Regions from separate parts of the Streptomyces sp. MCA2 genome, predicted to be linked through region 1. Evidence: riboswitches for the same ligand, from Rfam matches in the RefSeq annotation. Region 1 holds a riboswitch; the other holds the start of a gene.
What was found. Region 1 has a riboswitch for cobalamin ahead of cobN (cobaltochelatase subunit CobN). Riboswitches for the same ligand answer to the same signal wherever they lie in the genome.
Positions count from the first base shown of each region.

Region 2: linked by a shared signal. The riboswitch ahead of M8I34_RS31145 (cobalamin biosynthesis protein) and the one ahead of cobN (cobaltochelatase subunit CobN) in region 1 are both predicted to bind cobalamin.

Region 1 covers NZ_JAMJFM010000001.1:331,090-336,379, reverse strand. The annotation lists gene cobN (cobaltochelatase subunit CobN) at 1-2,349, opposite strand, end outside; cobalamin riboswitch at 2,387-2,514, opposite strand; gene cobG (precorrin-3B synthase) at 2,681-4,093, shown strand; gene M8I34_RS01530 (precorrin-8X methylmutase) at 4,280-4,912, shown strand; gene M8I34_RS01525 (precorrin-2 C(20)-methyltransferase) at 4,915-5,290, shown strand, end outside.
Region 2 covers NZ_JAMJFM010000048.1:7,420-12,709, reverse strand. The annotation lists gene M8I34_RS31150 (cobyric acid synthase) at 1-1,037, opposite strand, end outside; gene M8I34_RS31145 (cobalamin biosynthesis protein) at 1,048-2,115, opposite strand; cobalamin riboswitch at 2,245-2,398, opposite strand; gene M8I34_RS31140 (hypothetical protein) at 2,601-3,044, shown strand; gene M8I34_RS31135 (caspase family protein) at 3,050-5,290, shown strand, end outside.

The DNA of each region.
Region 1 (5,290 bases):
CAGCGCGTGCACGGCGTGGTCGATCTCGTCGGTGGTGGCGGCGAGGCGCGGGACGACCTGGCGGGCGGCGAAGTCGAGGATGTCGGCGACCGCGGACGAGTGCCCCTCGGCGACAGCGGACACCGCCGCCGGGTCCCAGTCCGCGTCCTCCATCGCCTGGACCAGGCCGCGGGCGGTGGCCTCGGCCTCGTCGGCCGTCGTACGGGTCGCGGCGGACTCGTCGAGACCGAGTGCCTCGCGCAGACCGGGCAGGGCGGACGTACCGCCCCAGATCTGGCGGGCGCGGAGGATGGACAGGACGAGGTTGACGCGGGCCTCACCGGCCGGGGCGCCGCCCAGGACATGCAGACCGTCGCGGATCTGGGCGTCCTTGACCTCGCACAGCCAGCCGTCGACGTGCAGCAGGAAGTCGTCGAAGCCGTCGTCGTCCGGGCGGGCCTCCAGGCCCAGGTCGTGGTCGAGCTTGGCGGCCTGGATCAGCGTCCAGATCTGGGCGCGGATCGCGGGCAGCTTGGCCGGGTCCATGGCGGAGATCGCCGCATACTCGTCGAGCAGCTGCTCCAGGCGCGCGATGTCGCCGTAGGACTCGGCGCGGGCCATCGGCGGCACGAGGTGGTCGACGAGGGTGGCGTGCACCCGGCGCTTGGCCTGGGTGCCCTCGCCGGGGTCGTTGACCAGGAAGGGGTAGACGAGCGGGAGGTCACCGAGGGCGGCGTCCGGGCCGCAGGCCGCGGACAGGCCCGCGTTCTTGCCGGGCAGCCACTCCAGGTTGCCGTGCTTGCCCAGGTGGACCATGGCGTCCGCGCCAAAACCGCCGTCGTCCGCGGAGGCCGCGATCCAGCGGTACGCCGCCAAGTAGTGGTGCGAGGGCGGCAGATCGGGGTCGTGGTAGATCGCGATCGGGTTCTCGCCGAAGCCGCGCGGCGGCTGGATGAGGATGAGGAGATTGCCGCGGCGCAGGGCGGCCAGCACGATGTCGCCGTCGGGGTTGCTGCTGCGGTCGACGAACATCTCGCCGGGCGGCGGCCCCCAGTGCTCCTCGACGGAGTCCCGGAGCTCCTGCGGGAGCGTGGCGTACCAGCGCTTGTAGTCGGCGGCCGGGATACGGACGGGGTTACGGGCGAGCTGCTCCTCGGTGAGCCACTCCTGGTCGTGGCCGCCGGCCTCGATGAGGGCGTAGATCAGCTCGTCACCGTCGCCGGACACCAGGCCGGGAACCTCTTCGGTGCCGAAGTCGTAGCCGTCGGCCTGAAGGCGGCGCAGCAGGGCGACGGCACTGGCCGGGGTGTCCAGGCCGACCGCGTTGCCGATCCGGGAGTGCTTGGTCGGGTACGCGGACAGCACCAGCGCGAGGCGCTTCTCGGCGGCCGGGATGTGCCGCAGCCGGGCGTGCCGGACGGCGATGCCGGCGACCCGGGCGGCGCGCTCGGGGTCGGCGACGTACATCGGCAGACCGTCCTCGTCGACCTCCTTGAAGGAGAACGGGACGGTGATCAGCCGGCCGTCGAACTCGGGGACCGCGATCTGCGAGGCGGCGTCCAGCGGCGACAGCCCCTCGTCGTTCTCCTCCCAGGCGCTGCGCGGCCCGGTCAGGCACAGGGCCTGGAGGATCGGTACGTCGAGGGCGGCCAGCGCGCCCGCGTCCCAGGACTCGTCGTCGCCGCCGGCGGAGGCCTCGGCGGGCTTGGTGCCGCCCGCGGCGAGAACCGTGGTGACCAGGGCGTCGGCGGCCCGCAGCTCCTCGATCAGCTCCGGCTCGGGGGCGCGGAGGGAGGCGACGAACAGGGGCCGGGCGCGGCCGCCCGCCGCCTCGATCTGCTCGCACAGGGTCCGTACGAAGCCGGTGTTGCCGCTCATGTGGTGGGCGCGGTAGTAGAGCACGGCGACCAGCGGGCCGGTCTCGTTGCGGGCTTCCCACTCCAGCGGGCCCCAGGACGGCGCCGGGGCCGGCGGGTCGAAGCCGTGGCCGGTCAGCAGCACCGTGTCGGAGAGGAAGCGGGCGAGCTGGTCGAGGTTGGCGGGCCCGCCGTGCGCGAGGTAGGCGTGCGCCTCGGCCGCGATGCCGACCGGGACCGTCGACTGCTCCATGAGCTGGGCGTCGGGGGCCTGTTCACCGGTGAGCACGACGACCGGCCGGTGCTGGTCCTCGGCGAGCAGCACCTCCAGGCCCTCCTCCCAGGCACGGATGCCGCCGAGGAGGCGTACGACGACGAGGTCACAGCCCTCCAGCAGCGCGGGCAGTTCGGCGACATCGAGCCGGGCGGGGTTGGCGAGCCGGTACGGCACGGGACCCGTGGCCGCGCGGGCGCTGAGCAGGTCGGTGTCGGAGGTCGACAGCAGCAGAAGCATGCGAGCGCAGGCCTTCCTCGGGGTGTCCGCGCCCCGGGTGGTCGTAAGGACGGCGGGAGTTCCTGGCTCGCCCGGCGGTTTCCGGGTTCACAGTGGCGGGACCGCGCCGGATTCTCACCGGGCTTCCTCCCTAGGGCCGTAGGACCCTGCGCCGTCGCTGGCGTCGGTGGGCCAGCCGACCCACCGACCTGCATAGTAAGGGCTGTGGACGGCCGAGGTAAGCGGGCCTCCGGGCAGGCCGGACCGGTGCGGGGGCGCGCACGCCGCGGGCCGGGCGCCTGGCCGGATCCGGCCCGGATCGGCGCCCGCCCCCGTGGGTATGCTCGCGGCCATGCCGCCCTCCCCCTCGACACGGCCCCAGGCCGCCGCACCGCCGCTGCGCGACCGCGGTGACGCCTGCCCGGGAGCGCTGCGGCTGCACCGGGCCGCCGACGGCCATCTCGCCCGAATCCGGCTGCCCGCCGGAGATCTGACGGTTCGTCAGGCTGCTGCCCTGGCCGATGCCGCGGACCTGCTCGGCGACGGCCATCTCTCCCTCACCTCCCGCGGCAACGTCGAGCTCCGCGGCCTCGCGGAGGGCTGCGGCGGCCGGCTCGCCGCGCTGCTGCGCGACGCCGGCCTGCTGCCCTCCGAACGCCATGAACGCATCCGCAACATCCTCGCTTCCCCGCTGGCCGGACTGGACCGCCACACCCCTTCTGACGTGCGACGGTGGGCCCGTGAGCTGGACGCGCTGCTCTGTGCGAGCGAGTCCGCGACCGCCCTCTCGGGCCGTTTCCTGTTCGTGCTGGACGACGGGCGGGGCGATGTGGCGGCGCTCGGCGGAGATGTGAGCTTGCTCGCAGAAGCAGAAGCAGACGCAGAACCGGGAGCGGCCGGGGACCGGTCCGGCCCGGCGGGCGGCGCCCTGCTGCGGGTCGGCGACGATCCGGCGGCGCTGCGGATCGCAGGACCGGACGCTCCGCGTGCCGCGCTCGCCGCCGCCGAGGCCTTCCTGACCGCCGCCGCGGCGAGCGGCAGCGGCGCCTGGCGGGTCCGCGAACTCCCCGACGGACACGGCCTGACGGCCCGGGACGTGGCGGCGGCACTGCGGTCGGCGGGCATCCGGGCCGCTTTTGTGCCCGAGGCTCCCGCACCCGGCACCCGCACCTCCCCGCCGTACGCGGACTCCGCCGCCCCCGGCATCGTCGAGGGCCCCGACGACGACCGCGCGCTCTCGGTCCTGGCGCCGCTGGGCCGGCTGTCGGTGACCCAATGGCGGCTGCTGACCGCGATCGCCGCCGGCGACGGCTCGGGGGCGCTGCGCCTCACCCCGTGGCGCGGCGTCGTCCTGCCCGGACTGCCGGCCGCCGCGGCACCCCGCCGGCTGGCGGAGCTGACCACCGCCGGACTGATCACCGACCCGGCCTCTCCCTGGCACCGGCTCGGCGCCTGTACGGGCCGCCCCGGCTGCGCCAAGTCCCTCACCGACGTACGCGCCGACGCGACGGCCGCGCTCGCCGCCGGCGCGGCCGTCCCGGACGGACTGCCCACCGGCCCCGCCCCCGAGGGCCTCCCCGTGTACTGGTCCGGCTGCGCACGCCGCTGCGGTCACCCGCACGGCACCTGGATCGACGTACTGGCCACGGCGGAGGGCTACCGGGTAGCACTGGTGGGACCGGACACCGCACCGGACACCGCACCGACCGCCGCACGCACCGCGGCACCCCCGCCCACGGCTCCGGCCCCGGCCCCGGCCCCATGAACCACAGCAACCCCAAAGCCCCATGCCCTGGCCCATGAACCACCCGAGCCACCCGAGCCACCCGAGCCACCCGAGCTATGCGAACCACCCGAGCCATGCGAACCACCTGAATTACCCGATCCAGCCGATCCACCCGATTCATGTGAACCACCGAGCCCTCCCGCACCCGACACCCCCGAGGCCAGAGTGACCGCGTTCGACTACGAGAAGGACGGTGCGGCGATCTACCGCCAGTCCTTCGCCACCATCCGCGCCGAGGCGGATCTCGCCGGGCTGCCCGCCGACGTCAGCCAGGTAGCGGTCCGGATGATCCACGCCTGCGGCATGGTCGACCTGGTACGCGATCTGGCCTTCACCCCCGACGTGGTGGCAGCCGCCCGCAAGGCGCTGCACGCCGGTGCGCCGATCCTCTGCGACGCCAACATGGTCGCCAGCGGCGTCACCCGTAAGCGGCTGCCGGCGAACAACGACGTGCTGTGCACGCTCGCCGACCCCTCCGTCGCCGACCTGGCCGCCCGGATGGGGACGACCCGCAGCGCCGCGGCCCTGGAGCTGTGGCGGGACCGTATGGAAGGCGCCGTGGTCGCGTTCGGCAACGCCCCCACCGCCCTCTTCCGGTTCCTCGAAATGATCGAGGAGGGCGCGCCCCGCCCGGCCGTCGTGATCGGCATACCCGTCGGCTTCATCGGCGCCGCGGAGTCCAAGGACGCGCTGATCGCCCACCCGTCGAAGCTGGACCACATCGTGGTGCGCGGCCGTCGTGGCGGCAGCGCCATGGCCGCGGCCGCGATCAACGCCATGGCAAGCGAGGAAGAGTAAGCGTGAGCGAGCAGCAGGCAACCGGTGACGGCAGCGTCGCGAACACGGCCGGCCCTGGCCGCCTCTACGGGGTCGGCCTCGGCCCCGGCGACCCGTCCCTCATGACGGTCCGGGCCGTCCAGGTGATCGACCGGGCCGATGTCATCGCCTACCACAGCGCCCGCCACGGACGCTCGATCGCGCGCTCCATCGCCGCCGAGCACCTGCGCGCCGACCACATCGAGGAGGCGCTGGTCTACCCGGTCACCACCGAGTCGACCGACCACCCCGGCGGCTACCGGGGCGCCCTGGACGAGTTCTACGAGTCCGCGGCGGCCCGCCTCGCCGCCCACCTCGACGCCGGCCGCACCGTCGCCGTCATCTCCGAGGGCGACCCGC
Region 2 (5,290 bases), on a different contig from region 1:
CCGCGCTCACGCAGCCACTCCAGCGCCCGGACCGTGCCCCGGGTCCCCGGCAGCACCACCAGGTCCGCGTCGGCCAGTTCCTCGGCCCGGTCCACGAACCGCACCACCACGCCCGGTTCCGCGGCCAGCGCGTCCACGTCCGTGAAGTTCGACATCAGCGGTACGGCGGCGACCGCCACCCGCAGCACCTCCGCGCCGTGCGGCGGCGTCACCACGCTCTCACGCACCGCGCCCCGCAGCGACACCCTCAGGCCGTCCTCCTCGTCGATGCCGAGACCGTGGGAGAAGGGCAGCACCCCCAGCGTCTGCCGTCCGGTGAGGCCGCGCAGCATCTCCAGTCCCGGCTCCAGCAGCGTCACATCGCCCCGGAACTTGTTGACCAGATACCCGGCGACCAGCGCCTGGTCCTCCTTGGACAGCAGCGCGGTGGTGCCGAAGAAGGAGGCGAACACCCCGCCACGGTCGATGTCACCGACCACCATCACCGGAATACGGGCGGCCCGCGCCAGGCCCATGTTCACGATGTCGGTACGCCGCAGATTGATCTCGGCGGGGCTGCCGGCGCCCTCGCAGATCACCGCGTCGTACGTCCGCCGCAGCTCCTGGAGGCAGTCGGTGACCGTGCCGAGCAACTCCTCCCGGCGCCCGGCATACAGCGCCTTCCCGGCGGACGACCCCCCGGCCTCCCCGAAGTACCCCCGCGCGCTGAGCTCACCCACCGGCTTCCCCAGCAGCACCACCTGGCTGCTGCGGTCGCTGCCGGGCTTGAGCAGTACGGGATTCATCAGCGCGGTCGGCTCCACCCGCGCCGCGGCGGCCTGCATCGCCTGGGCCCGTCCGATCTCCGCGCCCTCGCGCGTGACGAACGAGTTCAGCGACATGTTCTGCGCCTTGAACGGCGCTACCCGGACGCCCTGCCGGGCCAGCCAGCGGCAGATGCCCGCCGTCACCACGCTCTTGCCGGCGTCGGACGTCGTACCGGCCACCAACAGGCCACCGCCGACGGCCCCTCCGGATGCCTTGAACCGCCCGTTCACCGGGTCCTCCTCATGCGCCGGGACCCCGGCTGTCGTGAACCGTACGCGCCACCGCACCCGCGGCCCTGCGCGTCACTGCACCTGCGGACGGGCGGGCCGTACGCAGCAGGGCCCGCCGCACGGCGCCGAACGCCGGCCGCGCGGCCACCGTCGTCACCAGCGCCAGCGCGCTCACCCGGCGCGAGAGCCGCACCGCCCGTTCGATGTCGGCCACCGCGACCGGCGGCGCCCCCTCGTTGAGCACCGGACGGTGTTCCACCCGCCCGCCGTACGCCAGCGTGCCGCCCAGCCGTACGCCCAGCGCGCCCGCGAACGACGCCTCCACCGGGCCCGCGTTGGGGCTCGGGTGCGCGCCGCCGTCCGCCCGCCAGGCCCGCAGCGCACCGCGCCGGTCGGGGCCCGCGAGCACGGTCAGTGCGGCGGTCAGCCGGGAGCCGGGCCAGCCGGCGAGATCGTCGAGCCGGGCCGAGGCCCAGCCGAAGCGGAGGTGGCGCGGCGACTTGTGCCCCACCATCGCGTCCAGGGTGTTCACCGCCCGGAACGCCACCAGGCCGGGCACCCCGCCCAGCGCGCCCCAGACGAGGGCGCCCACCACCGCGTCGGAGGTGTTCTCGGCGACCGACTCCACCACCGCGCGGGCCATCTGCGGCCCGTCCAGCGCCTGCGGATCGCGCCCGCACAGATGCGGCAGCCGCTCCCGTGCCACGTCCAGATCACCCGCCGTCAGCGCCCCGCCGACGGCCCGCGCCTCCCGGCCGAGCGAGGTGCCGCCCAGCACGGCCCAGACCGTCGCCGCGGTCAGTGCGACCCGGGCGCCGTTGCGGAGGGGGGACGGGGAAACGGCAGCGCCCTGCACGGCACGCTGGAGCAGCGCGGCGCCGGCGGCGGCACCGCCCGCACACACCACGGCATGCGCCGCCCCGTATCCGCGGTGATCGCGCCACAGCCGGCGCTCGACGGCGCCCGCGGCCCGGCCGAAGGCGGCCACCGGATGGCCGCGCCGGGGGTCCGCCGCGATCAGGTCGGCGAGAAAGCCGAGGGCCGCGCCACACACATATCCCGCGTGTTCGCCGCGCATCGGATCAGACGTCCGTCATGCCTCGAAGGGCCCCTGCGGCAGCGGGCAGTGGAGATCTGGCAGGGCGGCCGGGCATGGCGGTATGTCCTCACTCAGGGTCCGCGCCCTGGCTCGACGTGACGGCGACAAGAGTCTCCTGGCTCCCCGGATCGGCGAGTCCTCCGGCCTTCCAGTCCCGGTGTACGTCATCGGACGTACGCGAGGCGGACCGTGGCCTTCGTTGGAGGAACGCTCCCCGGTGACAGTGGCGGGACCGCGCCGGATTCTCACCGGACTTCCTCATCTGTCGCCGAATGGCTCCGGCAGTCCACCACGCCCCGCGAATGCCCGTCAACTCACCCTTGACCTGCGACGCTGTCCTGTGGCACGGGCTGTGGCGCACGCCACAGCGTGGCAGCCACGTCACAGACGGTTGCCCCCGCCCCTGATCTCACGTCACTATCTGGTGCACGGCGGCGACGGGGCCGCCGGAAGGGGGCCGGGGGATGCCGCAGAGCGCTGACCGCCACGAGATCCGTATCAGGATCACGGGCACGAACAATCCTGACCAGGACATCGAGGACCTCAAGGCGTGGCTGGAGCGCGAACCGTGGCTGGACCGGAGCCGCCACGACTGGCTGCTGCGCCCGCGGCCGCAGGACGAGAGCGACGACGGCCCCGGTGACATGGCCGTCGGCGTCGACGACCTGATCCTGGTCATCGTCGGCGCCGTCGCCGCCGAGATGACCAAAAGTCTCACCATCGCCCTTCAGGAGTGGCTGCGACGGCGCCGGGAGGAACGCGACACCGGCGAGCGGCCCACCGTCGCGGTCGGGAGCGGCGACGGGGACCTGCGCGCGCTCGGCGACGCGGGCCCGGGCGCCGTGGCCCCCGAACACCCCGATCCCGGCAGCCCGGCAGACGGGAGCGGCCGCACCGCCGGGGACTGAGCCGGATGTCCGAATACGACGCACGGGGCAAGGTCAACCGGGCGCTGCTGATCTGTGTCGACGACTACCGCACGCTGCGCCCGCTCCCCGCGGTGAAGGACAACGCCCGGGAACTGGAGCGGGCCCTGCTCGCCCCCGGCACCGATCTGTTCACCAAGGGCGAGGTCGTCACCTGCCGGCCTCAGGAGCCCTGGGAGGTGGAACAGGCGCTGGACACCGTCGTCCAGGAGGCGCGCGGGCTGCTGCTGGTGTACTTCTCCGGCCACGGCCGGGTGGGCCGCGACGGCGGCAATCTGCAACTGATGGTCGGCGCCTCGGAACGGCGTCACAAGACCGTCTCCTGGCAGGACACCGTGCTGTCCTATCTGGACAACGCGCGGGCCGACCGGATCGTGATCGTCCTGGAGTGCTGTTACGCCGGCAACGCGAGCGAGGCCTTCCACTCCTGCCGCAACCCCACCTCGCTGCTGATGGCCGCGCAGCCCAACCGCCGTATCTTCAGCGGCGAGGAGCCCACCGGGGGCAGCGTCTTCACCCGCGCCCTGGTGCAGACCCTGGAACGGGGCATCCCCGGCAAGCGGTTCGTCACCTTCGAGGACCTCGTCCGGGCACTGCGCGAGCAACTGGCCGGTGAACGGACGCCGATGGGCGATGTCTGGGAGCCGCGCTCGGCGAAGCAGAACACCGTCGACGACGTCATCCTGTCCTTCGCCACTCCCGAGGACCGCCCGCCGACCCCGCTGCGGATCCGCTTACGCCGCTGGCTGAAGTCGTACTTCCGGCACTGGCCCAGACTCCTGCTGATCCTGGCGATCATCTTCGTCCCGGCCACCACGGGCGTCGTGCTGCTCCAGCTCGCGGACGGCGCGGCGCCCTGCCCGCCCGCCCTCGAACTGCGGCTGCTCACCGCCCCCGAGGCCGAACCCGCGCTGCGCCAGGCGGCCTTCGACTACGAGATGTCCCAGGCCAACACCCGGCCCCTCAGCGGCGAGGGCGACCTCCCCGACGGCTGCCGGCGCGCCCAGATCACCGTGTACTCCGCCGCCAAGGACCAGGTCGACCAGGGCTTCGCGGCCGCCGACCGCTGGCAGGGCGAGGCACACGGCACCGGCAAGGAGCGGCCGGGCGACCAGGGCATCGACCCCCTCCACCGGCCGGGACCGCAGCCCGACATCTGGATCCCGGAATCCACCGCCGACTACTACGAGGCCCGCCGCGGCATGCCCGCCACGGGCTCCCCCGCGACCCTGCACTACGCCGCCCCGGTCGCCTACACCCCCCTGGTCGTCGGCATCCCGGCGCGCCGGCGGCTGGACGACGTCGAACCGGCCGGCGCCTCCTGGCAGGAGCTGCTCGCCGGAACCGACAGCACCCACCACGACCTCAAGCTCCTGCGGCCGAGCCCCGTGCTGTCCGGCACCGGTCTGCTGCACACCCTCGGCCTCTACCTCGCCCACGACGGCTCGGGCACCGCAACGGGCGCGCCCGACCTCACCCTCGCCCGGCACGCCGAGGAGCGGCTCGCCGCCCCGGGCAGCCAGTACGCGGGCAGCACCGAACTGCTGTGTTCGCTGCGGCCCGACACCGACGCCGCCGGTTCCGTCGACCGGACCAGGTCCGCGCCCCTGGTGTCGGAGAAGTCCCTCGCCGACTACAACCTGGGCCGCGCCACCGGCAGTTGCCCGGCCCTGGACGCCCCGCTCCCGCTGCGCGCCCGCTACGTCGCCTACTACCCCGCGAACGTCCCCGCGCTCGACCACCCCCTGGTCCGCGTCGACTGGCAGGGCGCCACGGACGCCACCCCGCGGCAGGCCGCCGTGGCGGGCTTCGCGCAGTGGCTTCGCGCCCGGGACGGCGGCCAGCGCACCCTGACCGCGCAGGGCTACCGCGGAGTGCGGGACAGCGGCCCGCGGCAGGGTTCACCGCTGCTCGACAGCCGCGCGGACGTCAGCCCCCTCGCCGCCACGGTCCCCTTCACCGCGGCCCCGGAACAGGTCTCCCGGGTCCTGGACGGCTACGACAAGGCGCAGCGGTCCAGCCAGCTGCTGATCCTCATGGACGCCTCCACCTCCATGGCGGACGGCGGCAAGCTCCCGATCGCGCTGAGCGCTGCCGGACGCGCCGTGGAACTGGTCGGCGCCCGGCACACCTACGGCCTGTGGACCTTCCCGGACCGCGCCCATCCCGAGGACCGTGACGCGGTACGCGAGCTGGTCCCGCTCGGCAGCGCCGACCCCGCCCCGGGC